Linked DNA regions of Alloalcanivorax dieselolei B5. The protein of the gene in region 1 interacts with the protein of each later gene in a pairwise test. Links are inferred from orthologs where the notes say so. Each region holds a gene or a part of one and is shown in the gene's direction. Other genes may lie near its edges.

The links.
Region 2: the proteins of plsB (region 1) and ybgC interact in binary tests that used the Escherichia coli proteins (3 or more experiments, as listed by UniProt). The link is inferred for Alloalcanivorax dieselolei B5 from one-to-one orthologs.

What each region holds. Positions count from the first base shown.
Region 1 is NC_018691.1:2,064,130-2,080,302, reverse strand. Bases 6,582-9,655 are described here. They hold plsB (glycerol-3-phosphate 1-O-acyltransferase PlsB), read left to right. Parts: upstream 6,582-6,903; coding sequence 6,904-9,408; downstream 9,409-9,655. Other genes in these bases: B5T_RS09385 (class I SAM-dependent methyltransferase), read right to left, coding at 9,502-9,655; B5T_RS09395 (Dyp-type peroxidase), read right to left, coding at 6,582-6,692. Outside these bases: dapC (succinyldiaminopimelate transaminase), read left to right, coding at 1-325; B5T_RS09420 (ArsC family reductase), read left to right, coding at 359-703; dapD (2,3,4,5-tetrahydropyridine-2,6-dicarboxylate N-succinyltransferase), read left to right, coding at 768-1,802; dapE (succinyl-diaminopimelate desuccinylase), read left to right, coding at 1,826-2,956; B5T_RS09405 (aldehyde dehydrogenase family protein), read left to right, coding at 3,183-4,754; B5T_RS23065 (DMT family transporter), read right to left, coding at 4,930-5,847; more of B5T_RS09395, read right to left, coding at 5,829-6,581; more of B5T_RS09385, read right to left, coding at 9,656-10,185; B5T_RS09380 (undecaprenyl-diphosphate phosphatase), read right to left, coding at 10,245-11,060; B5T_RS09375 (acyl-CoA thioesterase), read right to left, coding at 11,066-11,503; tRNA (adenosine(37)-N6)-threonylcarbamoyltransferase complex dimerization subunit type 1 TsaB, read right to left, coding at 11,503-12,180; B5T_RS09365 (ATP-dependent DNA helicase), read right to left, coding at 12,242-14,161; B5T_RS09360 (SCP2 sterol-binding domain-containing protein), read right to left, coding at 14,509-14,895; B5T_RS09355 (polyphosphate kinase 2 family protein), read right to left, coding at 15,034-15,849. UniProt on the Escherichia coli protein: Catalyzes the transfer of an acyl group from acyl-ACP to glycerol-3-phosphate (G3P) to form lysophosphatidic acid (LPA). This enzyme can utilize either acyl-CoA or acyl-ACP as the fatty acyl donor.
Region 2 is NC_018691.1:3,586,906-3,600,105, reverse strand. The notes cover bases 1,044-4,032. They hold ybgC (tol-pal system-associated acyl-CoA thioesterase), read left to right. Parts: upstream 1,044-2,310; coding sequence 2,311-2,754; downstream 2,755-4,032. Other genes in these bases: B5T_RS15955 (cell envelope integrity protein TolA), read left to right, coding at 3,886-4,032; tolR (protein TolR), read left to right, coding at 3,464-3,889; tolQ (protein TolQ), read left to right, coding at 2,747-3,433; ruvB (Holliday junction branch migration DNA helicase RuvB), read left to right, coding at 1,290-2,318; ruvA (Holliday junction branch migration protein RuvA), read left to right, coding at 1,044-1,206. In the rest of the region: crossover junction endodeoxyribonuclease RuvC, read left to right, coding at 89-607; more of ruvA, read left to right, coding at 604-1,043; more of B5T_RS15955, read left to right, coding at 4,033-4,695; Tol-Pal system beta propeller repeat protein TolB, read left to right, coding at 4,692-5,969; peptidoglycan-associated lipoprotein Pal, read left to right, coding at 6,113-6,685; tol-pal system protein YbgF, read left to right, coding at 6,758-7,483; 7-carboxy-7-deazaguanine synthase QueE, read left to right, coding at 7,641-8,282; 7-cyano-7-deazaguanine synthase QueC, read left to right, coding at 8,315-9,001; quinolinate synthase NadA, read left to right, coding at 9,483-10,532; B5T_RS15915 (M48 family metalloprotease), read right to left, coding at 10,573-12,006; B5T_RS15910 (sulfurtransferase TusA family protein), read left to right, coding at 12,041-12,319; B5T_RS15905 (AI-2E family transporter), read left to right, coding at 12,440-13,200.

The sequences.
Region 1 (16,173 bases):
GAACGATGAAACCCACGTGGAAGCCAACCGCGCCCTGTACGTGGAAAAATTCCGCGCGGTGCTGGACATTCTCGGTGACGAACTTAAGGTATCCGCCCCGGACGCGGGCTTTTACCTGTGGCCGCGCACACCCATCGACGACGAAAGTTTCGCCCGTCAATTGAAGGCGGAAGAGAACGTCACCGTGTTGCCCGGCCGCTATCTGTCTCGCACCGTGAACGGCCGCAACCCCGGTAATAACCGGGTGCGCATGGCGCTGGTGGCGGAACTGGACCAGTGCGTGGAAGGCGCCGAACGCATGCGCGCGCTGATCAAGCGTCTGTAACCGCCGGCATATGAACACAGTAAGGAGCTTACCGTGGCCACTACCCTTTACGGCATCAAGAACTGCGACACCATGAAGAAGGCCCGGGTCTGGCTGGACGACCAGGGCGTGGAGTACGTGTTTCACGATTACAAAAAGGAAGGCGTGCCGGAAGCGGAATTGCGCCGCTGGATCGATACCCTGGGTTGGGAAACCGTCATCAACCGTCGCGGCACCACCTGGCGTAAACTGGACCCGGCCGTGCGCGACAACATGGATGCCGAACAGGCCGTGCCCGTGGCGCTGGACAATCCATCCATTATTAAACGGCCGATCCTCCAGCACGGAGAGACCCTGGTGGCCGGCTTCAACGCCGACCAATGGCAAGCCTTGTTCTAAAAGAGTTTCGTTTTAATTAGCGTCGGGCGCCCCGGTCTGACGTTCGACGCCAAAGGAGATTGTTATGAGCACGATTTTCGCCTTCGCCCTGGGTTGCGGTACCAAGAACCGCGATGACAACTGGCTGGAAGTGTTTTATCCGGATCCCTACCTGAACCCGGATCCCAAACTGATTGAGGTCGTGCGTGAGGAAGTGGGCTACCAAGGCGGCAATGCCGCCCTGGAACTGACCCATCGCCAGGTACAACACCTGGCCCGGGAATGGCGTGAAGCCGGTTTCGAGCATGAGGCCAGCTACGCGGTGGCGTTCCAGGAATCCGAGCGCCCGGTGGTGCTCACCATCCTGGAAACCGATGCCGAGCCGGCCTCCACCCCGGAAGCCTATCTGAAGCTGCACCTGCTCTCCCATCGCCTGGTGAAACCCCACGGCGTGGTACTCAGCGGCATCTTCCCGCTGCTGCCGAACGTGGCCTGGACCAACGAAGGCGCGGTGGATCTGGAAGAGCTGCCGGAGCGTCAACTGTTGGCGCGCCTCAACGGCAAGCTGCTGGAAGTGAACAGCGTCGACAAGTTCCCGAAAATGACCGACTACGTGATCCCCACCGGCGTGCGCATAGCCGATACCGCCCGGGTCCGCCTCGGCGCCTATGTGGGCGAAGGCACCACCATCATGCACGAGGGCTTCATCAACTTTAACGCCGGCACCGAAGGCCCGGGCATGATCGAAGGCCGCATCTCCGCCGGCGTGTTCGTCGGCAAGGGCTCCGACATCGGCGGTGGCGCCTCCACCATGGGCACGCTGTCCGGTGGCGGCAACATCGTCATTTCCCTGGGCGAAGGCTGTTTGCTCGGCGCCAACGCCGGCACCGGCATCCCGCTGGGCGACCGTTGCACCATCGAAGCGGGCCTCTACATCACTTCCGGCACCAAGGTGGAAGTGCTGGACGAAAACGGCGGCGTGGTCGATACCGTCAAGGCCCGGGATCTGGCCGGCAAATCCGACCTGCTGTTCCGCCGCAATTCGGAAAGCGGCGCGGTGCAGTGTCGGACCAACAAGAGCGCCATCGCCCTGAACGAAGAACTGCACAAGCACAACTGACGCCCACACCGATACGGGAGCCCATGGTGAGCAAAACCCTCGACTACGCCCGGGAACTGATCCGCCGCCCTTCCGTTACGCCGGAAGACGAAGGGTGCCAGGACTGGATGATCGAAAAACTGGAAGCCCTGGGTTTCCAGTGCGAAACCCTGTGGTTCGAAGAGGTGCGCAATCTGTGGGCGCGGCGCGGCAACGGCGGCCCGCTGTTCGTGTTCGCCGGGCACACCGATGTGGTGCCCACCGGGGAACGCGAGGAATGGACCCATGATCCGTTCGCCCCCACTATCGACGGAGACTTGCTCTATGGTCGCGGCGCGGCGGACATGAAAGGCTCCATCGCGGCTATGCTGGCGGCGGTGGAGGATTTCGTCGCCGCCCACCCCGATCACGACGGCAGTATCGGTTTTCTGATCACCGCCGACGAAGAAGGGCCGTCGGTGAACGGCACCGTCAAAGTGGTGGAGTATTTACAGGGACGCGACGAGGCCATCGATTACTGTCTGGTGGGCGAGCCCTCCTCCACCAACACCGTCGGCGATGTGATTAAAAACGGCCGGCGCGGCTCCCTCGGCGCCGTGCTCACGGTCAAAGGCATCCAGGGCCATGTGGCCTATCCTCACCTGGCCCGAAACCCGGTGCACCAGGCCACTCCCGCCCTGGCGGAACTGGCCGCCGAGGAATGGGACCAGGGCAACGACTTCTTCCCCGCCACCAGCTTCCAGATTTCCAACATTCAGGCCGGCACCGGCGCCACCAACGTGATTCCCGGCCATTGCCGGGTACTTTTCAATTTCCGTTTCTCCACCGAACTCACCGAAGCGATATTGCGCCAGCGCACCGAGGCGATTCTGGACAAACACGGCCTGGACTATGACTTGCAATGGACTCTGTCCGGGCAGCCGTTCCTCACCGATCGCGGTGCCCTGGTGGACGCCACCGTGGCGGCGATTCGCCAGGAAACCGGCCGCGATGCCGAGTTGTCCACCGCCGGCGGCACCAGCGACGGCCGCTTCATTGCCCCCACCGGCGCTCAGGTAGTGGAACTGGGACCGGTAAACGCCACCATCCACAAGGTGGACGAACACACCAGTATCAGTGAGCTGGACATCCTCACCGGAATCTATCGACAGGTGCTGGAAAACCTTCTGGGCTGACTTATCCGGCGCCCCCAAACCACTGTAGGAGCCTGCCTTGCAGGCGAATGAGCTTTGGCTCAAAAAATTCGCCTGCAGGGCAGGCTCCTACAGTAGCTTCATAGTTCCACGGCTCTCATCCCTGGCGCCCAATCCGACCCTCCCCGGCGCCCCGGCCATGGCATGGCTTTCCCGATCGCTCCACTATTACCGCCAGTGATTCAATGTTGCCGCCGGAGCCGTAACCATGACCGTCGTGATCGACACCAACCCCGCCACCGGCAAAGCCGTAGCGGAACTTAATGAAACCGACCTCGCTACTCTGCCGGAACGTTTCAAGAAGGCGCGCCAGGCTCAGCGGATCTGGGCGGCCAAATCGTTCAGGGAACGGGCCGTGCACATCAGGCGCATGCGCAATTACATCCGCGACAACGCCGAGGAACTGGCCCGGGTAGTCAGTGAAAGCAACGGCAAGACGCTGGTCGATGCCCTCGCCACCGAGGTGTTGCCCTGTGCTCTCTCCTGCCAGTGGTATGGCCGTAACGCGGAGAAAGTCCTGGCGGCGAAACGCCGCCCCGGCGGCAGTCTGTTGTTCGCCAATAAACGCACCGAGATTCGCCGCCTGCCCCTGGGTGTGGTGGGCATCATCAGCCCCTGGAACTATCCCCTGTCGATTCCGTTCGGTGAAATCATCATGGGCCTGATGGCCGGTAATGCCGTGCTGTTGAAGGTGGCCGCCGCCACTCCTGCGGTGGGCCGCGCCATCGAGGGCATCGTCGAGGCCGGCCGGTTGCCGGACGGGTTGTTCCAGCACATCGTCGGCTCCGGCTCGGCAGTGGCCACCGCCTTCTTTGAAAATGGCGTGGACAAGCTTTTCTTCACCGGCAGCGTCAACGCCGGCAAGGTACTGATGGCCCAAGCCGCGCAAACACTGACGCCGCTGTCGCTGGAGCTGGGCGGCAACGACCCGATGATCGTGCTGGCCGACGCCGACCTGGAGCGTGCCAGCAACGGCGCCGCCTGGGCCGGTTACCAGAACGCCGGGCAAAGCTGCGGGGGTGTCGAGCGCGTCTATGTGGAAGCTTCAGTGTACGATGACTTCGTCGAACTATTGGCGAAGAAGACCCGCGCCCTGCGCCATGGTCCCGGCAACGATAAAAGCATCCCGGTGGACATTGGCAGCCTCACCACAGAGGGTCAGAAACGCACGGTGGAACAACATCTGGAAGACGCCCTCGCCAAAGGCGCGCGTATCGAGGCCCAGTCACGACCGGTGGGCGAGGTGGAAAACGGCTATTTCCTGCCCGCCACCCTGCTCACCCAGGTCAGCGACAACATGCTGGTGATGCGTGAAGAAACCTTCGGCCCGATCATTGCCGTCACTGCTGTGGCCAACGCCGAGGAAGCCCTGGAAAAAGCCAACGACTCCAAACTGGCCCTGACCTCCTCGATCTGGACCCGCGACAACAAAAAAGGCCGCGCCCTCGCCGCCCGGCTGGAATCCGGCGTCACCACCCTCAATGACCACCTCTACAGTCATGGCCTGTCGGAAACCCCCTGGGGCGGCTGGAAGGAATCCGGCATCGGCCGCACCCACGGCCCGGAAGGCCTGGAGGAAATGACCCACGTCAAAGCGATCAACTGGGACTTACTCCCGGCCAAGCGTAACCTCTGGTGGTACCCCTTCGACCGCGCCACCTACAAGGGCCTGCTCAACGCCCTGTACTTTGCTTTCCCCAAAAGCCCGCTGCAATGGCTCGGCGCCAGCCTGAAGCTGACGCCGTTCCTGGTCCGGAAAATGTTTGGGAAACAGAAATAAACAAAGTGGACAGTTGATAGTGGACAGTTGACAGCGGAAAGAAATGCGGAAGTGCAAAAGCCATTTGCGTATCAACAAAGTCGGTTCATGCCTTTTCTGTGGGAACAGCGGCTAAAGATCACCTGTTTTTGTTTTTCGCTGTCAACTGTCCACTATCAACTGTCAACTGCTCTTATCATTCCCATATAACAATCAACAAGCCGCTGACCACGATCAATCCAATCCCGGCCCAGGTCCAGGCGTCGGGGAAGTCGCCGAAGATCAGCCAGCCGAGGGTGACCGCGGAGACCATCTCCATATAGCTCACCGGGGACAGGACCGGGGCGCTGGCGTATTCGAAGGCGCGGATGATGAGAAAGTGCGCCAGGGCGCCCACCGAGCCCATCAACAGCATCAGTCCCCAAGTGGCCGGGTCCGGCCAGCGCCAGACCATCGGGACGATTAAACTGAGCACCGCCAGGCCAAACACCGAGGTGTAAAACAGCGTCACCGAGGGACGGCCGCTGCCGGACAGGCGCCGGGTGGTGAGCTGGTACAGCCCGTAGGACACCCCCGCCCCCAATCCCAGCAATGAGGCCCAATGGAACTCGCCCCAGCCGGGACGGATCACCACCAGAGTGCCAAGGAAACCCACCGTCACCGCGATCCAACGGCGCGGGCCAGCGCTTTCGCCCAGGATCAGCGGCGCCAGAGCGGTACTGACCAGCGGCCCGAGAAACGCCAGCGCCAGAGCATTGGCCAGCGGCAGAAAGGCAATGGCACCGAAATAACAAAGGGTGGTACTGAGCAGAAAGGCACTGCGGATCACCTGCAGGCCGGCATGGCGCGGGATCAGCGCGGACAAGGGCAAGCGCCAAAGCAGCAGTGCGCCAAGCAGCAGGAAATGGAACAGATACCGGGCCCAGGTAACCTGAACCACGTGGTATTCGTCGCTGAGGTATTTGGCCAGGCTGTCCATCAACGGCAGGATGCCGACGCCGGCGGCCATCAGCAGGACACCGGTAAGGGGGCGCGGGGCCGGCGCCGGTGCGAGCGGCGACGCCACGCCGACCTGCCCGCCCGCTTGCAGCTGGTTCAGAGCGCGCTCAGCCATTCCTGGCTGGGCGCGTACCACCAGGAGCCCGTGACCGGCCTGCTGTAATCCAGCAGACGATCGCGAACACCGTCGACCATGCCGTACATACGCCGTAGCAGGAACTCGAAACGTTCCCGCTCGCAGGTGAAGGCGATGAAGTAGGAACCGTGCTCGGTGGTGGTGCCATAGGGTACCGAGCGCCGCCAGATTTTCTGCGGCACACCATCATGGTCCACATCGGTGCGGCCCACGTGGGAGTTCTCCGGCATGTTCTCCCCATCGAACTCCACCGCGTCGGCCTTGGTACGGCCGAACACCTTTTCCTGTTCTTCCACCGGCAGGGCGTTGAAGCTTTCGAGTTTATGCACCCATTTCTGCGTGATCATCCAGCTGCCACCCGCCCCGGGCTGCCCTTCCGGAATCACCGCGGCGGCCAGAGCCTTGTCACCGGTGGGGTTGCCAATGCCATCGACGAAGCCGGACAGATCGCGCATATCGTGGTAAACGAAACCCTGAACCTCCAGTTGCAGAGCCAATACCTCACGCAACCGCCGCGACGCCGCCAGGGCGGTGTCAAACAGGTCACTGGGATTTTCCGCCTGGATCCAGATCAACAGATCCCCCTGCGTGGAGGGCGCCTTGCCTTCCAGGGAGAACGGCGGAAAGGTGAATGAGCGGGACAGCTTCCGCCACAGCCCGGGGCCGAACGCCATCAACAGCGGGGTGCTGGCCGGTGCCCGCGCCAGCACATCGCGCAAGGCCTGGCGCACCCCGTCCATGTCGGCGCCAGCGCCGAGGGCGAATTCCAGGAAAAGATGATGGGTATAGTGACGGTCAAACAGGCCGGCCTGGTGTTCGGACACGGGTTACTCCTTTAATACGGGGGTATCGCGAATCAGGATGATCGCGGATTGCGGGAAGAAATGCCATACGGACGGAGCGGTTAATCGGTCCCGGTAACGCTATGACCGTGGATACCGTTCGATTCCGCGCCAGTGTGAATCACCATGGTGGGCGCCATCGGTCCGCGTCCGGTAGAATCGACCTCTACCCGGATACCCAAGAGCTCGCTTTATGAGTCCATGGCTAGGCCTCGACCGACTGTTGTTTTTGCTGATCCGCGCCTTCATGCGGCTATGCACCCGCGCCACGGCACTGCCGGCGGATCCCGAAGAATTGCAACTGGACCCGAACAAGCCGGTGGTCTATGTAATGCGAGATCGCTCCGTGGCGGATGCGGCGGTGGTGCATCAAGCCACTCGCAAGCAGAAGCTGAGTGCCGCCAATTCCTCCCTGAGTCTGGGCAAACAGCATCTGCGCCGCAGCTATTTCTACTTGTACAAACGCGGAGTGACGGGCACCCGGCAACGGGATGCCCTGGTGCCGCCGCGTCTGCGGAAACTGGTGCGTGCCCTGCACGACAACCCGGACCTGGATGTGCAATTAGTGCCGGTGTCGGTGTTCTGGGGACGCCAACCGGAAAAGGAAAATTCCCTGTGGCGGATTCTGTTCTCCGATACCTGGGCGCCACCGGGTTTTATCAAGAAGTTTCTTATCATTCTTACCCAGGGCCGCGATCTGTACCTGCAATTCAGCCCGCCGGTATCCCTGCGCGTGCTTGCCGACCAGTCCGATGATGTGGACCAGGTGGTGCGCAAGACATCCCGTGTTCTGCGGGTGCACTTCCGCCGCCAGCAGGAAGCGGCCATCGGCCCCGACCTGTCTCACCGGCGCACCCTGACCAATGACATCATTCAGTCTCCGGCGGTGCGCCAGGCGATCCAGGAAGAGATCGCCAGCAGCGAGGACAAGGAAGAGAAAGTCACCGCCCGGGCCCGAGGCTACGCGCTGGAAATCGCCGCCGACTATTCCCACACCGTGATCCGGGCGCTGGAGCTGTTTCTCAACTGGGTCTGGAACCGCCTTTACGATGGCATTCGCCTCTATAATCTGGACAATCTCACGCAGGTGGCGAGGGATCACGAAGTGATCTACGTGCCCTGCCACCGCAGCCACATCGACTATTTGCTGCTGTCCTTCGTGGTCTATCGCAATGGCCTGGTGCCACCGCATATCGCCGCCGGTATCAACCTGAACCTGCCGGTGGTGGGCACCATTCTGCGGCGCGGCGGCGCTTTCTTCATGCGTCGCAGTTTCCGTGACAATCCGCTCTACGCGGCGGTGTTTTATGAGTATTTGCACACCATCACCGCGCGCGGCTTTTCCATTGAATACTTTATCGAAGGCGGCCGCAGCCGCAGCGGCCGCATGCTGCAACCCCGCACCGGCATGCTGGCGATGACCCTGCGCAGCTTCCTGCGCGATGCGCGCAAACCCATCGCTTTCGTACCGGTCTATGTGGGCTATGAAAAGGTCATCGAAGGCGGTTCCTATATTGGCGAACTGCACGGCAAGAAAAAGAAAAAGGAATCGGTCTTTGGGCTGCTGAAATCCGTAAAAGTGCTGCGCAGCCACTTCGGCCAGGTGCATGTGAATTTCGGCGAACCGATCAAACTGGTGGACTTCCTCGATGACCACCGGGAAGGCTGGCGCGGCGAGACACTGGACGCCCAGGAGTCCCCGGATTGGTTCAAACAGACGGTCAACGCCCTGGGCCAGGAAGTGGCCACGCGCATCAACGCCGCCGCCGTGGCCAACCCGGTCAATCTGATCAGCCTGGCGCTGCTGGCAACGCCCAAACACACCATGGATCTGCAACAGCTGCGGCAGCAACTGCAGCTGTATATCACGCTGCTGAACGAAGCCCCTTACAGTGACACCGCCTGCCTGGCGGACACCGACGCCGATGCCCTGATCGACTACGGGCTCAAACACGAGTTTCTGTTGCGAGTATCCCACCCCCTCGGCGACGTGGTCACCACCGATCCGGCCACCGCGCTGCAAATGGCCTATGTGCGCAACAACAGCCTGCATTTGTTCGTCTTGCCGGGACTGATCTGCTCGTTGTTCTTCAATGCCCGCAGCCTGAATCAGAGCACGCTGCAGCGCATGGTCGCCCTGCTCTACCCGTTCTTCCGCAACGAGTATTTCCTGCACTGGCAGGAAGGCGACGAACTGACCGATGCGGTCAATCGCATCGTCGGCATGCTGGAAGCACACGGTCTGGTGGAACGTGACGGCGATTGCCTGCACGGCGCGCCGATTCACACCGTGGCATCGGACATGCTGGCCCATCTGGGTCAGACGGTGATGCCGTCCCTGGAGCGCTATTATCTGACCATCCGTCTGCTGGTGCAGTACGGCGGCGGTCGGCTCGAAGCCGAGCAACTGGCGGAGCTGGCCAGCCGCACCACGCAAAGACTGTCGCTGCTGTACGAATTCAATTCACCGGAGTTTTTCGACAAGGTGGTGTTACGCACTTTCATCCAGCAGTTGCTGGACACTGGGCTGGTGTGGAAGGACGAGGCCGGCATGCTGCAGTTCGGCGATCATCTGCGGGCCCTGGATGACGAAGCCCGCCGTATTCTCAGCACCGACGTCAGTCAGGCGATCCAGCGGGTGACGCGAGTCCCGGAGCTGGAACGAGCGCTGGCGGACGAGCCGCACAGCCAGACGTAGAGATTCGCTTGCAGGCAAGCTCCCACAGCGGCTTCGTAGCGCAATTGTGGGAGCCAGCCTGCTGGCCAATCCGGCCCTCTGGCATTGGCACATTCACTTGCGGACGGAGGGTGAAGTGTAGACATCAAAGCGAACGGTCTTGCCCTCGAGACTGTGCGAGGCCGCCACCGCCGCCAGCGGCGGCGCCCGTCGCGGACGCTTGACCACCACCTTGCGCGCGTCCAGGCTCTGCGCCATGGCCAGCAACGCCTGCTCCTCGTCCTCATCCGGGTACCGACACAACTGCTGCAACCAGCGCAGATCCTGCTTTACCGCCGCGCTTTTGTCCCTGGGCGGAAACATGGGATCGAGAAACACCGCGTGGAACGGTCCTTCCAGAACAACCGTCAGATCCCGCGCGTCGGCAAGCGGCAACAGAGTGAGATGGGACGCCAGCGGCGTGCCCGCCGCACGCGCCAACCCGTCCGCCAGCAAGGCATGCAGCACCGGCTCGCGCTCCACCATTAGTACCTGAAAGCCGGCTTGGGCCATCAACGCTGAATCGCGGCCAAGGCCAGCGGTGAGATCGCAGACCCGCGCCGGCTCGTTGACGACTTTCCCCAACGCCTTGATCAATCGCTCATGACGCACCCGGTCCGCGGCCAGACGGTACCCCTGGCGGCCACCGAGGAAATCCACGCACAAAGGCGCTGCTTTTTGCCCCGGCGCCCATAAGGAAAGGCGGTCGTCGACGCGCCCAAGCACCAGTTCAACGCCTTGCTCCCGGGCACTGGCCACATCCTTTACACGAGGGACACCCTTCAGGTCCGGGGCGCCGGGGAGACAGGCCAGAGGTATCAAGACAGCGCCGTTGCCGAATAAATAACGTAGAACAGCACACCGCCCAGCAACAGCCGGTAGATCATGAACGGCAGCATGCCGATGCGATCCAGCAAACGCAGGAAGAACACAATGGTCAGGTAGGCCACCACACCACTGACCGCCACGCCCAGGATCAGGTGCAGCCAGTCCACCGGCACCGTGCTTTCCGCCAGATCCTTGGCCTTGAGCAGGCCGGCGCCAAGAATCACCGGTATCGACATCAGAAAGGAAAAGCGGGCCGCGTCTTCACGGCGAAAGCCCAGCGCCAACGCCGCGGTGATGGTAATGCCACTGCGCGAGGTGCCGGGGATCAACGCCAACGCCTGCGCCACACCGATCAACAAGGCACTGCCCACGCCCATGGTCTCGGTACCGCGCCGACGCGCGCCCAGCACGTCCGCGAGCCACAACAGCACACCAAAAAGTACCGTGGTCACCGCGATCACCATGGCCGAGCGCAATTCGTTCTCGATCAGATCCTTGGCCAGAAAACCGGCGGCCACCGCCGGTATTGTCGCCAGCCCCACCAGCAGGGTCAGACGCAACTCGCTGTTCATGGTGCTGGTGCGGATCCCCTTCAGGCTGCCACCGGTCATCGCCAACAGATCCCGGCGGTAATACACCACCACCGCCAGCAGGGTTCCCAGATGCACCGCCACGTCAAAAGCCAGCCCTTGGTCGGGCCAGCCGAACAGGGCCGAGGGCAGAATCAAATGAGCGGAGCTGGAGATGGGCAGGAATTCAGTAAGGCCCTGGATCAGGGCCAGGATAACGGCTTGAAAGGCATCCATTCGGCTCAGTCTTCCCGGGCGGTAAGTTGGTAACCGGACAAAAACTCCGGCGGCATACGGCGGGGTTTGCCCGAATCCAGCGCCACGCAGACCCAGCGGGTACGGCCACGCAGCAGCGTCAGCCCATCGGATTCACGGATGATTTGATAACGGCGGGTGATACTGATGCGCTCGTCGTTCTCCACGATCCAGGTGCCGACCAGCAGTGACTCCCCTTCGAACGCCGGCGCCAGATAATCCACTTCGGTACGACGCGCCACCATGCCACGGTTGAGCTGCTGGTATTTATCCCAGCCCAACCCCAGCGCCTGGGTGTGGTGCCAGGCGATCTGCTCCATGAAACGCAGATACTCGGTGTTGTTGACGTGGCCCATGACATCAATGGCCTGCTTCGGCACCACCACTTGCAGATGGTGCACATTCGGCAAATCCCACTCGATCATTACTTGCTCCCTATCTGAACCACCCGATCGCGCAAATAAACCGGCTGCGCCTGCTCGGCCGGCACGGTGCGACCTTCCCGTACCGCCGCCACCGCCAGACGAGCCACGGTGGCCGCGCGAGGCATCGCCTCGGCGTCCATCCCGGCCCAGGTCAGGCGGTCGCGCAGCGCGTCCTGGTAAACCGTTCCGGAACCGGCCAGCAGCCAGTCGCCGCCATCCAGCACGGGAATCCGTTCCGGCGCGAACACCCCTTCATCACACAGCGCTTCCACCTCGTCCCCGCCACAGCGATAAGCACCGAGATACACTTCCCCCATGCGGGCGTCGAACACCGCGACGATCCGTTGAAAGCGGGGATGGCGATCATGGGCGGCCAAGGCACAGGATGCCAGGGTGGAGACACCGACCACCGGCAAGTCCAGTGAAAAGGCCAGCCCCTGCACCACCGAGGTGGCGACGCGCACCCCGGTGAAGGAACCCGGGCCCTGACCAAACGCCAGCGCGTCCACCGAGGAGAGTTCGATGCCCGCTTCGGCCAGGAGTTCCTCCACCATCGGCAATACCCGTTCGGTTTGCCGGCGCGCGCCGGGTTCGAACTTTTCCAATACGGCACCGTCCTGCCACAGCGCCACGGAGCAGGCGTCGGTGGCGGTTTCGATGGCGACAATACGGGTCATCGGCTGGCTACTCCCGAGAAGGTCGCGGAGCCGATCCGGCGGAACACGGTGCCGGGCACGGTCAGCGATTCCTGATGTAATCGAAAAAACGTTTCACCACCTCCAGCTTGCGGGTGCGGGTCATGCCCGGCAGGCTGTCGATGAACATGCGCCCGTAGCCCTTGCTGAGCAGGCGCGGATCCGCCACCACCAGCAGGCCGGTGTCCTGCGGATCGCGGATCAGACGGCCGGCGCCCTGACGCAGGGCCAGCACCGCCTGGGGCAGTTGGTAATCACGAAAGGCGTTACCGCCGTTGCGATTGATGTACTCGATGCGGGCCGCCGCCACCGGATCACCCGGCGACGCGAACGGCAGCTTGTCGATTATGACACAGCTCAGCGCATCGCCTCGCACATCAATGCCTTCCCAGAAACTGCTGGTGCCAAGCAACACCGCATTGCCCAGACGCCGGAACTCGTCCAGCAATTCCCGGCGACCGGCCTCGCCCTGCACCAGCAACGGATAGCTCAGGCGCTGGCGCAGAATACCGGCGGCTTCGCGCAACGCCCGATGGCTGGTGAACAGAAAAAAGGTCCGCCCCTCGGCCGCTTCGATCACCGGCACCATGGCTTCGGAGAGCGCCGCGGTATACCCCGGCGAGGACGGCGCCGGCAGGCCATCCGGAGCGTAAAACACCGCCTGGCGTTTGAAATCGAACGGGCTTTCCAGACGCAGCGTCTCGGCCTCGTCCAGTCCCAGACGCTTCTGTAAATGCTCGAAACGGCCAGCCACGGACAGGGTGGCGGAGGTCAGCACCCAGGCACAGGGGTGCTGTTCCCGTTGAGCCCGGAGTTGCGCCGCCACCGACAACGGGGTGCCGTGCAGCACCGCGGTGCGACGAAACGTCTCGAACCAATAGACCCGATTCGGCGCCTGCGCCTCCAACAGATTCTCCAGAGTACGCAGATGCTCCCAGGCGCGTCGGGCACAGGCTTCCAATCCCCGGCTGGCCTTGGCGTGGGGTTTGAGGAAGGCTTCCAGTTCCGAGGTGGCCTCGCGCAGCGCCTGCCCCGCTTCCCGCACCGCCTCCAATTCCGCCACCTCGGACCAGGGCGCGCGGCGTTCCTGCTCACCGAGGCTGAGGCGGAAATCCTGACAAGCCTTATCCAGGGCGCTGATACGACGATTCAGCTCGCCCACATCGATGGCATTGCTGGACGCCTCCGACAGGCTGTCCCGTCCCAGCTCCTGAAGCTGCCGGGTACTCAGCGAATCGCCAAAGAAATTGGCCGCCACCTCGGGCAACTGGTGCGCCTCGTCGAAAATCACCGTGTTGACACTGGGCAGCAGCTCGCTCACCCCTTCCCCGCGCAACGCCGCATTGGCGAAGAACAAGTGATGGTTGACCACCACCAGGTCCGCCTCCTGGGCCTCCCGCCGGGCGTTCATCAAGGGGCATTCGGAATGGCGCGGGCACTCCGCGCCCAGGCAGTTATCCGCGGTGCTGGTCACCCAGGGCCACACCGGCGCGTCTTCCGGCAACTGCTTCAACTCTGCGATATCACCTGAACGGGTACGGCCGGCCCAATGGGCGACGATCTGCAACTGCTCGGCGGTTTCCCGCGTCAGGAAACGGGCTTCTTCCTGGTGCAGTTCCAGGCGGTAGGGGCACAGATAGTTGGCGCGCCCCTTCAGCAGGGCCACTTTGCGCGGTACCGGCAGCGCCTTGAGCACCACCGGCAGATCCTTGAAGAACAACTGATCCTGGAGACTCTTGGTACCGGTGGAGACCAGCGTGGGGCCATCGCCGAGCAGCGCCGGCAGCAAATAAGCCAGGGTCTTGCCGGTGCCGGTTTCCGCCTCCACCAGCAAAGTGCCGTGGGAACGGATCGCCGCGTCCACCGCGTCGGCCATGCGCAACTGGGGCTCGCGGGGGCGATAGCCCTCCAGCAGGCGGCCCATATGGTCGGCATCATTAAGCAATTCGCTGGCGCGAGTCACGGCGTATCCTTGAACCGGTCAGGAAAGGTCGCCGGGGCATGCCGGCAACATCGGGTCGGGTGGCAGAGGATAGCGGATATCGCGGGGAGAGGCCAAAGGGAGGCGCTTGCACGCTTACACGCAACACGCTGGCACGCTAAATCCAAAACCGGATAGCCGGTCCTGGAGACATGCTGGCCCGCCCCTGACTTCCCGAGCAACCAGCCCTTTACGTATGGCTACCAGGCCAGCAAGCATGGCGTGCAAGCGTGTTTGCGTGTTGCGGTCGCATGTAAGCGTGCAAGCGGCGCCCCCATAAAAAACGCCCGGGCCACGAAGGCACCGGGCGTTTGCTGAGAAGGCGGTGATCAGGCAGTGATGTCCTGAATCTGCTTCATCAGTTGCTTCTGATCGTCGGTGGGCTGGGCGGATTGCAGCGCCATCAGCTTGCTCATGTCACCTTCGATACGGATCTGGCCGCTCATGAAGCCCTGCATGCCGGCGGACTGGTCGCCTTCGATGAAAATGCGCTTGGCCAGATCGGGCGGCAGAATCAGAGTGGTGGGCGCTTCGTCGCGATGCCCTTCCTCGATCATACCGCCCACCAGGGACAACGCCTTCTCGCCACCGTCGCCGCTGACCGTAATGTTGATCACCAGATCGGCCAGAGCCGCCGGAGCGGACACGTCGCCGGCCGCATCCCGAATTTCCTTCACTTTCGCGAACCATTCGTCTGACAGGAATTCAACGCTCATTATGTTCTCCTCGCTCAAGGGATAGGGCTTCGAGACGCGCCTTTCCTTTTCAAACGGCCGTTCGAAACTTTCCCGTACCTTATAGAAAGGCTTGGGGGGTGGCAATAGCCGTACGCGGGTCCAAGAAGGCCAAAAAGGTCAATCCTCCGGCTCGGCCAACAAAGTCCGATACCGGCCGATGCACTCAATGTTCTCACGCGGGTAATCCGGCGCCAGATACGCCAGGGTCTCCGCCAGCACATGCGCCACCCGGGCACGGGCGTCGCCCTTGTCGTCATTGGGAATCAGATGCCAGGGAGCGTGCCCCGTATGCGTAGCGATCAGCGTTTCATTGACCCGTTCCAGATACAGGTCGCGGGACAACCAGTTCTCAATGTCAGCCGGCTCGAACTTCCAACGCTTGCGTGGCTTGTTGAGACGCTTGAGCAGACGCTTGCGCTGCTCCTCCGCCGAGGTGTTCAGCCACACCTTGATGATGCGGGTGCCTTCGCGGTGCAAATGATGCTCGAAATCGTTGATGGCCTGGTAGCGGCCAGGCCAGTCCGGCTCTTCCGGGACCTCGACCACCGGCCAGAGCCGCTCGGCCAGGACCGCCTCATAATGGCTGCGATTGAACGCCACCACCTGCCCCCGCGCCGGCAAACGCGGCCATACCCGCCAGAGAAAGTCATGGTTGAGTTCATCCCCCAGCGGCCGGCCGAAGGAATAGGCGCGGAACGCCGCGGGGTCCATGGCCCGCGCCAGAGTACGGATCAGGCTGTCCTTGCCAGCCGCATCCAGCCCCTGCACCACCAGCAACACCCCATAGCGCTGGCAGGCATACAGCCGCCGCTGGTGCTCATGCAATCGTTCCCGGCTCTCTTTCAGTGGTGGCGGCGGTTCACTGGCGAGAGTGGGCAGCTTGCGCACGTCCAGGGTGCCGGCGGCGGGCCAGCCGTAGGGGTCGATTTCCATGCCGGGGTCTCCCATTGCGATACCCCGAGCATAACGGTCCCGGCATGGCGTTGTCGTTACCAAGCATTAAGAGCGCTTATTTGTGGTTCATCGCGGTTTGGCGGGAACTGGAATTACTCTCCATCATGGACAGCGGAGCGGCGTTACGCCTTTACGGGAACGCCGTGAATACGTCCCTGTAGGCTCCCGGTCGAACGTCCCTGTTCGACAGGGTCCCGCAAAGGCAACGCCGCTCCGCTTCGAGGTAACCGACGACTACGGATGCCCTTTCGACCGTGGCCAAACCAGCAAAGAGGAATAGAGGGCATCATCTTCCCTCTCCCG
Region 2 (13,200 bases), 1.5 Mb from region 1 along the record:
GCTTGTACTGGACATAAGAACAGCGGAAAGGTTATATGAGGCAGGTAACGGCTACCTGCCTTTTTATTATGAGAATCGGCTGGACTCTATGACCATTTTGCTCGGTATCGACCCTGGCTCCCGGCACACCGGTTACGGTGTCATCGAGCAGCAGGGTAATCGCAGCCGCGCTTTGACCTTCGGCACCATCAGTACCCGCGGTGAGGACATGGCGCCACGCCTGGGGCAGATTTTCACCGGGCTGACCGAGCTGCTGACGCGCTTTCAGCCGGCGGAAATCAGTATCGAAAAGGTGTTCATGGCACGCAACGCGGATTCCGCGCTGAAGCTGGGTCAGGCCCGGGGCGCCGCGTTGGCGGCGCTGGTGCAAAGTGGCGCGCCGATATTTGAGTACTCCGCCCGCCAGGTGAAACAGGCGGTGGTGGGGAGCGGCGGCGCCGAGAAGGTTCAGGTGGCGGAAATGGTCCGGCATTTGCTGGGTTTGGACAAACGCCCGCAGGCGGATGCCGCCGATGCTCTGGCCATCGCCCTGTGTCATGCGCACATGCGCGTATCGCTGGCACGCATCGCCGGCGCCAGCGCGGTAAGACGAAGACGGATACGATGATCGGACAACTCAAAGGACAACTGCTGGACAAACGGCCGCCCTGGCTGCTGCTGGATGTGGGTGGTGTTGGCTACGAAGTGGAAGCGCCGATGACGGTGTTCTATGACATGCCGGAAGTCGGGGCGTCGTTGACACTGCATACCCATTTCGTGGTTCGCGAGGATGCCCAACTGCTGTACGGCTTCAACAGCCGTTATGAGCGCGAGCTGTTCCGCAGCCTGATCAAGGTCAACGGTGTCGGCCCGAAAATGGCGCTGGCGATTCTCTCCGGCATCGAAGCGGATCGGCTGGCCGCCTGTATCCGTGATCAGGACACCAGCTCCCTGGTGAAGGTGCCGGGTATCGGCAAGAAAACCGCCGAGCGTCTGGTTATCGAGATGTCCGATCGCCTGGACAAGCTGGAAGGCGCGCCGGCGATGCCGTCGGGGCTGGTGTCCCAGGCCGGCGCCAATGGCGTTCGTGACGACGCGGTGGCGGCGCTGGAAGCTCTGGGCTATCGCAATAAGGACGCGGTGGCGGCGGTGGCCCGCGCGGCGGAGGCCGGGGAGGAGACCAGCGAAGGTCTTATTCGCCGGGCTCTGCGTGGTCTGGCAAAGTGATGTCCTGTAAAGAGTGATGCCCCCGCACCATAAAGGGTGCTGCTCTGGCTCTATTGCTCTATTAGAGAAGGTGTAATGTCACCATGGACAATGATCGCCTGATTTCCTCCGGCGCTTCGGATCCCCGGGAAGAACAGCATGACCGGGCGATCCGGCCCGCCAATCTGGCCGATTACAACGGGCAACCCAAGGTCCGGGAGCGGCTGGAAATTTTCATCGACGCCGCCCGCGGGCGTGGCGAGACTCTTGATCACACCCTGATTTTCGGACCGCCGGGGCTGGGGAAGACCACGCTGGCCCATATCATCGCCCGGGAAATGGGGTCCGAATTGAAGTCCACCTCCGGTCCGGTGCTGGAAAAAGCCGGAGACCTGGCCGCCATCCTCACCAATCTGGAAGAGGGCGATGTGCTGTTCGTGGATGAGATCCACCGGCTGTCACCGGTGGTGGAAGAGATCCTCTATCCGGCCATGGAAGACTTCCAACTGGACATCATGATCGGCGAAGGGCCGGCGGCCCGTTCCATCAAACTGGATCTGCCGCCGTTCACCCTGGTTGGTGCCACCACTCGCGCCGGTTTGCTCACCGCGCCGTTACGTGACCGCTTCGGTATCGTGCAACGGCTGGAATTCTATAACGTCGACGACTTGTCGCGTATCGTCGCCCGTTCCTGCGACATCCTTGCCATTCCAGTGGATGAAAATGGCGCCCGGGAAGTGGCGCGCCGCGCCCGGGGTACGCCGCGGATCGCCAACCGGCTGCTGCGCCGGGTGCGGGACTATGCCGAAGTGAAAAGTGACGGTCGCATCGTCGGACCGGTGGCGGAGGCGGCGCTGGATATGCTGGAGGTGGACAGCCACGGTCTGGATGGCACCGACCGGCGGTTGCTGAACATGATGATGCATAAGTTCGACGGCGGTCCGGTGGGGCTGGACTCGTTGGCGGCGGCCCTTAACGAGGACGCCGGAACCCTGGAGGAAGTGGTGGAACCCTATCTGATTCAACAGGGTTTCATACAGCGCACGTCGCGGGGCCGGCAAGTGACCAACCACGCCTGGCGCCACTTCGGACTGCGCCGCCCGGGGAGTGATGGGGATTTGTTTAATGACTGAAAAATCTTCGACGGATCAGGACTTTGTCCTACCGGTGCGGGTCTATATCGAAGACACTGACGCCGGCGGTATCGTCTATTACGTGAACTATTTGAAATTCATGGAACGGGCCCGTACCGAATACCTGCGCTCCCTGGGCTACCAGCATTATGGGTTGTCCGAGGAGAATTATCAGTTCGTGGTGCATTCCTGCCAAGTGCGCTACCACAGTCCCGCGCGTATCGATGACGCCCTCGGTGTCAGCGCCGGACTGCGCCATCTGGGCAAGGCGACGTTGCTGTTCGCCCAACAGGTGCGCCGCGGAGATCAGCTTCTATGTGAAGCGGAAATCAAAATAGCCTGCGTCAGTGCCGACGGTATTCGCCCGAAAGCGTTGCCGGCGCCGCTGTACCAAAGATTCAAGGCCGAATATCGAGGAGAACGGGCCAATGATTGAAGCCTCCGACATGTCCATTGCTTCCCTGGTGCTGCATGCCGGGCCGGTGGTGAAGGCGGTAATGCTGGTGCTGCTGTTCGCCTCCCTGTTCTCCTGGTATGTGATCGTTACCCGCTACCGGGTATTGAGCCGGGCGCGCAAGGCGGGGCAGGCGTTCGAGGAAAAATTCTGGTCCGGCGGTGATCTGGCCAGCCTGTATAACCAGGTGCGCAAGAAATCCAATCCGGATTCCGGTACCGAGGCGATTTTCCGCGCCGGGTTCCAGGAATTCGTGCGGTTGTCGAAGACCTCCCGGGACAGTGACGCGGTGATGGACGGTGCCCAGCGGGCCATGCGCGTGGCGCTGCAGCGGGAAGAGGCGAGGCTGTCCCGCTACCTGCCGTTCCTGGCGTCGGTGGGCTCCACCAGTCCTTACATCGGCCTGTTCGGCACGGTATGGGGCATCATGCATTCGTTCCGCGCCCTGGCCAATGTGACCCAGGCCACGCTCAGCGTGGTGGCCCCGGGTATCGCCGAGGCGCTGGTGGCCACCGCCATCGGCCTGTTCGCGGCGATTCCGGCGGTGATGGCCTACAACCGCTACGCTTCTCTGTCCGATTCCCTGGTGGGCAACTGCGAAATGTTCGCCGAGGAGTTTTCCGCCGTTCTCCACCGCCAGGCCCATAGCCGGGAGGAGTAGATCGTGGCCCGATACCGACCTTCTTCAGGTATGCGCAGGCATACTCCGCGGAAGCTGGCCGCGGAGATGAACGTGGTGCCTTACATCGACGTGATGCTGGTGCTGCTGGTGATCTTCATGGCCACCGCGCCGATGATGACCCAGGGGGTCTCCGTGGATCTGCCCCAGGCCAATAGCGCGCCGCTGCCGACGGAAAATGACGAGCCGGTGATGATCGCGGTGGCCGCCGATGGCGGCTACTACATTAATGTCGGCGACGACAGTGAAGCCGCCACCGATCTGGAAGCATTGACCCAGCGGGTCACCGCCATTCACAGCGAGAAACCGGAAACCCTGTTCCTGGTGCGCGGTGATCAGAACGTGCCCTATGGCAAAGTAGTGGTACTGATGTCGGAGCTGCAGAGCGCCGGCGTCACCAAGCTGGGCCTGGTGACCGACCCGGCGGAGTTGCCATGAGTGACCGTGGGGTAGGCGCGGGGCTGTCCCTGTTCCTGCACCTGTTGGTGTTGGGAATGGTGCTGTTTACCTGGACCTCCGAGCCGGAACTGCGCCGTCCCCCGAAGATTCCTCCTCATGTGATGGCGGTGGTTACCGACCAGACCGAGCGGGCGGCGGCGCCCACCCGTCCCGAGCCCAAGCAAGAGACGCCGCAGCCCAAACCAGAGCCCAAGCCGAAACCTAAACCGGAGCCTAAGCCGGAACCGAAGCCGGAACCGAAGCCCAAGCCTGAGCCGAAGCCGGAACCCAAACCGAAACCCGAGCCTAAGCCAGAGCTGAAACCGAAGCCCGAACCCAAACCGGAACCCAAAAAACCGGAACCGAAACCGAAACCGAAACCGGAGCCACCGCTCAAGTTCGAGCAGCCGGACATGGAGGAACTGCTGGCTCAGGAACGGCTGGAGATGGCGCGTCAGGGTAAGAAGCAGGACCAGGAGAATCCCGGCAGCGGTGACCCGGACAGCAAGGTGGAACAGGAAACCGCCAGCTATATTGACGCCATCTCCTCGGCGGTGGCCCAACGCTGGCGCATTCCCGGCAACTACCGTAACCGGAACGACATCCGTACCCGGGTACGTATCCGGATGGTTCCCGGCGGTGACGTGGTCAATGTGGATGTGGTGAAGTCCAGCGGTTATCCGGACTTCGATGATTCCGTGGTCAAGGGCGTACAACTGGCCAGCCCCCTGCCGGTGCCGAAAGGCGACGGTTTTGAAGAGTTCCGAACGCTTGTGCTCGAATTTGAACCTGGAGATGCCAAATGAAGCGACTGATATTGGCCCTGGTCCTGGCGACACTGACGGTGGCCGCGCGGGCCGAGCTGTTGATCAAGGTCACCGAAGGACGGGTGGACGCGGTGCCGATCGCCATCGTGCCGTTTGACGGCGACAACCAGGCGCCGGAGCAGGTGTCCTCCATTGTCGAGGCGGACCTGCACCGCAGTGGTCAGTTCAAACCGCTACCGGCCAAGAACATGCTCAGCCGGCCGCACACCAAGGACGCGATCATTTACCGGGATTTCCGTGTGCTCGGCCAGGAGTATCTGGTGATCGGCCATACCAAGCCGCGGGACGATGGCCGCTATGAAGTGACCTATGGCTTGTATGACGTGGGTCGCCAGCGTGAACTGTTCAGCGAAAGCTACAGTCCCACCAAAGCTCAATTGCGGGATGTGGCCCACGCCATTTCCGATCGCATCTATGAAGAGCTCACCGGCATTCCCGGTGCCTTTTCCACCAAGATCCTTTATGTCACCCATAACCGTGGCGCCAAGCTGCCTTATCAACTGCAGTACGCCGATGCCGACGGCCATCGGGTGAAGACCATTCTGTCCAGTGCCGAGCCGATCATGAGCCCGTCCTGGTCACCGGATGGCAGCAAGATCGCCTATGTCTCCTTCGAGAACAACGGCAAGCCGAACATCTACGTGCACAATCTGGCGTCCGGACAGCGCTCGGTGGTGAGCCGGGAGCGGGGTATCAACGGCGCTCCGTCCTGGTCACCGGACGGTCAGCGTCTGGTGATCACCCTGTCCAAGGATGGTAATCCGGAGCTGTATATGGTGAATGTGAACGGCGGCGGGTTGACCCGGCTGACGGACAACTACGGTATCGATACCGAGGCGCGCTGGATGCCGGACGGCGAGCACGTGGTGTTCACGTCCAGCCGTTCCGGTGGCCCGCAGATCTACATGCTCAACATCAACGACAAATCGGCCCGGCGGGTTTCCTTCGAGGGCAATTACAACGCCCGTCCGGATGTCACCCCGGACGGCCGGTATCTGGTTTATGTGCACCGTCGCAACGGCAGTTTCAACGTCGGCGTGCAGGACCTGCAGCGGGGTACGTTCGATATTGTGACTCAGACCAATATGGATGAGTCGCCCAGTGTTGCGCCTAATGGAAGTATGGTAATTTACGGTACGCAACGTCGCGGCACGGGGGTCCTGGAGGCCGTATCCATTGATGGCAGAGTCAAGGTAGAGCTGCCGTCGAAGGAAGGGGAAGTCAGGGAACCGGCCTGGTCGCCGTTTCTGTAGATGCTGACTCGCATCTCAGGTGTCTGGCCCAGGATGAGCCACGCGTCAGCGTTGTCACTGACGGGCCGGGGACGGATGCGGAGGTTTCTCCATAAACGGGTCTCAGTGTTCGAAATTACAGGAAATTAATCAGGAGTTTTGTCATGCGTTCATTCGTCAATCCTTTGTTTGCCGTTATTCTGGCCGGTGTTCTTGCCGCCTGTTCCAGCACGCCCACCGAGCAGGACACGTCCGCCACGGACACCTCCGGCATGGACTCCCAGACCGGCACCACTCAGCCGGTTCAGCGTCCCGAGTCCACCCGTCCTGACACCAGCAGTGTTCCGCTGACCGCGGATAACTTCCACAACCACCCGTCCAACTACGACGGCACCACCGATACTCGTGTGATCTACTTCGCATTCGACAGCAACACCGTTCCGGCGGCCGCTTTCGAAACCCTGCGTGCCCATGCGACCTACCTGAAGAACAACGCCAACGCCAAGCTGCGCCTGGAAGGCCATGCCGACGAGCGCGGTACCCGTGAGTACAACGTGGCTCTGTCCGAGCGTCGTGCTCAGGCGGTACAGAAGTTCCTGCGCGTTCAGGGCGTATCCTCTTCCCAACTGGAAGTGGTGTCCTACGGTGAAGAGAAGCCCGCCGCTTTCGGTCACAGCGAAATGGACTGGGCGAAAAACCGTCGCGTTGAATTGAACTACGTGGCAGGTCGTCCGTAAGCCATGATGTTGAAGCAGGCCATCAATAGACTCGCAACACATGGGTTCATCGGTGCCCTGCTTGCGGGGGCCGTGATTACTGCGCAGGCGCAGACCGGCCCTCTGTCCGTGGAGGACCGTAGCGGTTCCCGGGGTGGTGCTCGCACCGTCGCTGCGGAACCCGCTGGCGGTAACGACGGCGTGATCATGCTGATGCAGCAAATGCAGCAGTATGAGGAACAGCTCCAGGATTTACAGGGACAGATCGAACGTCTGCGCCATGAAGTGGACCGGCTCAAGGCCGCCGAGCGTGAGCGTTATCTGGACCTGGATACCCGAATCAATGCTCTGGTGGAGAGTACCGCGCCGGCTCCGGCCGACAGCGAGAACGCCACCGGGGATGGAGAGGAAGGCGGCGAGCCGGCGGCGGATCCGCAAGCCGATCGCCAAGCCTATAATGATGCCCAGCGTAAATTGCTGGACCGCGACTTCGAAGGCGCCGTACCGGCCCTGGAAACCTATCTGGAAGAGTATCCGAACGGCCGGTATCGTCCGCAGGCCCACTTCTGGCTGGGTGAAGCCTATTCCAACCTGAAATCACCGCAACTGACCAAGGCCCGGGAACAGTTCTCCAAGGTGGTGGACGATTACCCGGATCACAGCCGGGCGCCCACCAGCCTGTACAAACTGGCCAGCCTGCAGGCGCGGGGCGGCAGTACCGTCCAGGCTCGCGACACTCTGAACCGTCTGGTCAAACAGTATCCGGACTCCTCCGAGGCGGAGCTGGCCAAGGCCATGCTCAAGCAACTGGGCAACTGAACCGCCAGCCCGGCGCCGGGGAGTCCCCGGCGCTTTCCCTGTGTTAGAATGCACGCCATTCCGGGGCTCGATTCCGACCCTGAATGATTCCGCCCTGTTCCGGGCGGTCATCCGTATCCACCATCACATCCGCATTCGCCGCCGGTCAGGAGCCACAGTGGAACTGCGTATCACCGAGATTTTTCACTCTCTGCAGGGCGAAGCCCGCAGCGTGGGACGGCCCACCGTCTTCGTGCGGCTGACCGGCTGCCCCCAGCGTTGCGTCTGGTGTGATACGGAATATGCCTTTCAGGGCGGGCAAAAATGGTCCCTGGACGATATTCTCGAGACCGTGGACGGCTACGGAGCAGGCTATGTCACGGTGACCGGCGGCGAACCGCTGGCGCAACCCAACTGCCTGCCCCTACTGACGCTTTTGTGTGACCGGGGCTATGAGGTGAGTCTGGAAACCGGGGGCGCCATGGACATCGCCGCCGTGGACGAGCGCGTCTCGGTGGTGATGGATCTGAAGGCGCCGGGCTCCGGTGAGCAGCACAATAATCGGCTGGAAAACATTCCACTGCTGCGGCCGAACCATCAGGTGAAGTTCGTGCTGGCGGACCGTCGCGACTACGACTGGGCCCGCTTCATGCTTGATCAGCACCAATTGGCACGGCGGGTGTCCGATGTGCTGTTCTCGCCGGTGCAGGGGCAGCTAGCACCGACCGACCTGGCGGATTGGATCGTGCGGGACCGCTTGCCGGTACGCTTCCAGATCCAGCTGCATAAATTACTGTGGAACGATGCTCAGGGGCGCTGAAGCCCTGGGGCTGTGATGACGGAGAACATAACATGAGCACCGCCGTGGTACTGCTGTCCGGGGGCCTGGATTCCGCCACCTGTCTGGCCATGGCGCGGGCCGAAGGGCACCGCTGTCATACCATCGCCTTCGACTATGGCCAGCGCACCCGCTCGGAACTGAAAGCCGCCGAACGCGTTTCCCGCGCGCTGGGCGCGGAGTCCCATCGGGTGATCGAACTGGGTCTCGGAAACATCGGCGGTTCCGCGCTCACTGACCACGACATCGCGGTGCCGGAAAACGTACCTGAAGAAGAGAGCGACGGCATTCCGGTGACCTATGTGCCGGCGCGCAACACCGTGTTTCTGTCACTGGCGCTGGGATTGGCGGAGGTGCTGGAGGCCGATGTCATTTATATCGGTGTCAACGCGGTGGATTATTCCGGTTACCCGGATTGCCGGCCGGCGTTCATCGAAGCGTTTCAGAACATGGCCAACCTGGCCACCAAAGCCGGGGTGGAAGGACACCCGATCCGTATCGCCACGCCACTGATGAATTTGTCCAAGGCGGACATCATTCGGGAAGGGACGCGGCTGGGGCTGGATTATGGCCTCACTGTGTCCTGCTATCAGGCCGACGAAGAGGGGCAGGCCTGTGGGCGCTGCGACAGTTGCCGGCTGCGCCGCCAGGGCTTCGAGGAAGCATTGGTTAAAGATCCGACAAAGTATCAGGGGGCGTGAAAAAAATCCCGGTTTCCCCCTTGTCATGCGGAAATAAATCCGTATTATTTGCGCCTCGTTCGACGGGTCGTTAGCTCAGTTGGTAGAGCAGTTGGCTTTTAACCAATTGGTCGTAGGTTCGAATCCTACACGACCCACCAATTTCCAAGAGGGCTGCCGCCAGGCAGCCCTTTTTTTTATGACCGCCGTCCATGGCGGCCACACCCTGCGGGCCGTCGCCCATCCTGCCTAGGGGGCGGCATTTTAGCCTTATTTTATATGCATAAAATGCTTTATTCTGAGCCCGAAAGACAATGAATCCGGGGCTTGTGGCGTTTTACTCCATACTCTTGACGGCACCCGCCGTGACCCCCTCTTTGGCTGTGGTATGATTCGCCCCCCCGGTGGCATCAACATCCTTGATTGTCACCGGGACAGCGACGAGGGTCCGATCCGGACCGATTGTCGGCTTTCCGATCCTCACACGGGGCGGCGATGCGATATGAGTGCTCAGGCTAAAGAACTGGTCCGCGCCCATCTGGCCCATGCCGGTGGCGAGCAGGAGATGACCCTGGAACAGCGGGAATTCTACCGCGAGCGGATTAAAGAGAAGTTACAGGCCCGCGACGCGGTGATGGTGGCGCACTATTACACTGATCCGGAGATCCAGGCTCTGGCCGAGGAAACCGGCGGTTGCGTGGCGGATTCCCTGGAAATGGCCCGCTTCGGCAAGGAGCATCCGGCCAGTACCCTGATCGTGGCCGGTGTGCGTTTCATGGGCGAGACGGCGAAGATTCTCAGCCCGGAAAAGCGGGTGTTCATGCCCACTCTGGAAGCCACCTGCTCCCTGGATATCGGCTGTCCGGAGGATGAGTTCGCCGCCTTCTGCGAACAGCATCCGGACCGTACCGTGGTGGTTTACGCCAATACCTCCGCGGCGGTGAAAGCCCGGGCTGACTGGGTGGTGACGTCGTCCATCGCGGTGGAACTGATCGAGTATCTGGACCAGCGCGGCGAGAAGATTCTATGGGCGCCGGATCAGCATCTGGGAGCCTATGTGCGCGACAAGACCGGTGCCGATGTGCTCTGTTGGGACGGCGCCTGTATCGTCCACGAGGAGTTCAAGGCGCGCGGCGTGGAAGAGCTGAAAGCCGTCCATCCCGGTGCCGCGGTACTGGTGCACCCGGAGTCACCGGCCTCGGTGGTGGCCATCGCTGACGTGGTGGGTTCCACCTCGCAGTTGATCAAAGCGGCCACCGAGATGCCCAACGACACCTTCATCGTCGCCACCGACAAGGGCATCTTCTACAAGATGCAGCAACTGGCGCCGGAGAAGACCTTCATCGAAGCGCCCACCGCCGGCAGCGGCGCCACGTGCCGCAGTTGTGCCCATTGCCCGTGGATGGCCATGAACGGCCTGGAGAACACCCTGGCGGTGCTGCAGGACGACAACGGTTGCGGGCAGGAAATCTTTGTCGATCCGGACCTGGCCCGCCGCGCCATGGTGCCTCTGGACCGCATGCTGGATTTTGGCAAGAGCCTGAAACGCTGATCGATTGGGCGGCGGTTCGGGGATGCGTCCCGGGCCGCCGTCAAAACTCCTCTTCGGAAAGCCGCTCCATTTCCTTGAGACGCGCATTCAGAGCGCTGCGTAGGGCGAACTGTCCGCTGGCTTCCTTCAGAGCAAACTGCATTTGTTGTTTGGCCTCGCGGTCCCGGCCGCGCAGGAACGCGTATTCGGCCCGGCCCCGATGAGCGCGCGCCAGTTCCCCGCTGTTGCCCCAGGCATCCGCCGCCATGGACCACAGCATGGGATCATCCGGGCGCTGCCGTAGCAGCGGTTCCAGGATCGGCACCGCTTTTTTCGGCTGCTTGGAATACAGATACGCCCGTGCCAGCAGTACCGAGCTGGGGTAGCCTTCCGGGTTGATCTTCTGCACCCACTGGGCCATTTCGATGGCACGGGGATAATCGCCTTCCGCCAGCGCCACTTCCGCCAGGCCCAGCGGATACCACAGTTCGGTGCGGTCCTGTTGGCGTAACTGCTCCAGCCGACGCCGGGCCAGATCGTACTTTTTGTCGTACAGGGCCGACATGGCGAGGCCATAGCGGGCCGCTTCCTGCTGCCTGGCGTCGCCGTTTTTCAGCCGTTTCTGGAAGTAGGCTTCGGCGCGTTGATAATCGTCGAAGAAGGACGCCTGGATACGGGAGCGTACCAGCTCGAAGGGCAGCGAGGTTTCCTGTTTCGGGTGAGGAAGGTTACGGGCTCGGGCGCGGCTGTCCGCCACCCGGCTTTCGGTGACCGGGTGAGTGAGCAGAAACTCTGGCGGATCGCCGGCGAATTGTTGCTGTTCCACCAGCCGTTCAAAAAAACGGGGCATGGCATTCGGGTCCAGGCCCGCCGAGACCAGAGTCTGCATGCCAACCCGATCCGCCTCCCGTTCGTGGTGGCGGGAGTAGGCCAGTTGAGACTGGATCACACCGGCCTGGGTGGCGGCCATGCCGGCCATGCCGGCTTGAGCGTCGCCCGCCACCGCCACCGCGATGCTGGCCAGCATGGCCGCCAGCATGGCGATGTTGGTGCGCTGGGAATCCACGTAGCGACGGGTAAAATGGCGTTGACTGACGTGGGCGATTTCGTGGGCCACCACACTGGCCACTTCATCCATGGATCCGGCGTTGAGAAACAGGCCGGCGTTGAGGCCGATGACGCCACCGGGTACCGCGAAAGCATTGATGGCATGGCTGTTGATCACCACGATGGAGAGATTGGGTTCGTGCAGGTCGCTGAACGAAGCCAATCGATAAACCAGGCTTTCCACGTAGTCTTGTACCAGTGGATCGGTCATGATCGGTGTCTTGCCGCGCAGACTGCGCAGCCAACTACGGCCCAGCCGGTACTCCTGGTCCGTGGACAGCAACGCCGCCGCCGGATCACCGAGATCGGGCAGATCCTGGGCGCGGCCGGGCGGCGCGGCGAGCACCACCACCAGGCTGAGTATCAGAGCGTGCATGGCACGGATCACAAAGTAACTCCTGATATAAGGATGGCACCCTTTGATGGATGGCACCCGACACAATTCCGAGGATCCGATGACAGTTCATCAGACCCTGGACGCCAGGGGGCTTCAATGCCCCTTGCCGTTACTGAAAACCCGCCAGGCCCTGCGACATCTGGCGCCGGGGCAGATGTTGCGGGTACTGGCCTCCGATGCCGGTTCGGCAAGGGATATTCCCGCCTATCTTCGACAATCACCTCATGATCTGGTTCGCGATGGCGAAACGGAGGGCGAGTACGAGTTTCTGATACGCTGTGGGGCCGCCGACGACGGCGCATAGAGACTGTGTAAATTACACGGAACTATCAACCCCTCCGAGAGTTCTTTACGCCGTGGCGGCGTAAAGGTTATGAACAGGCTCTGATAATCCGATACCCGGTTTTAATAAGGAAGGCACTCGATGTTCAAAGTGTTCAAGGGCTGGATGGAACGCTGGTTCGCTGATGAAGAGGCGGTCTATCTGCTGGTGGCCCTGGTGGGGGGGCTGGCCGTCATCCTGCTGTTTGGCAACATCCTGGCGCCGGTGCTGGCGGCACTGGTGCTGGCCTATCTGATGCAGGGGCTGGTCAGTGCCCTGGAACGGCGTGGTTTGCCCTCTCTGTTGGCGGTGACGTTGGTGTTCCTGCTGTTCCTTGGCGGCCTGGTGGCCACGCTGGTGGTGCTGTTGCCGATGGTGTGGCAGCAAACGGCCATGCTGGTGCGGGATCAACTGCCCCACGTGCTCAAGAACAGCGAGCAATGGTTGCGGGAATTGCCTCAGCAATATCCGGAAGTGATTTCCATCGAGCAGGTGAACATCCTGGTCAACTCCGCCCAGCGGGAACTGGCCCAATTCGGACAGGCGGTGCTGTCGTTGTCGCTGTCATCGATTCCCAACTTGTTGGAAATTTTGGTGTTTCTGGTGCTGGTGCCGCTGCTGGTGTTCTTTTTCCTCAAGGACCGGCAGGCACTGGTGTCCTGGCTGCTCGGGCTGCTGCCTTCCCGGCGCAACGTGCTGGGCCGGGTTTGGCAGGAGATGGACGGCCAGATCGCCAACTATGTGCGTGGCAAGGCCATCGAAATCCTGGTGGTGGGAACGGCAAGTTTCGTGGCGTTCCTGTTACTGGATCTCAATTACGCGCTATTGCTGGCGGTGATGGTGGGCTTGTCGGTCATCGTCCC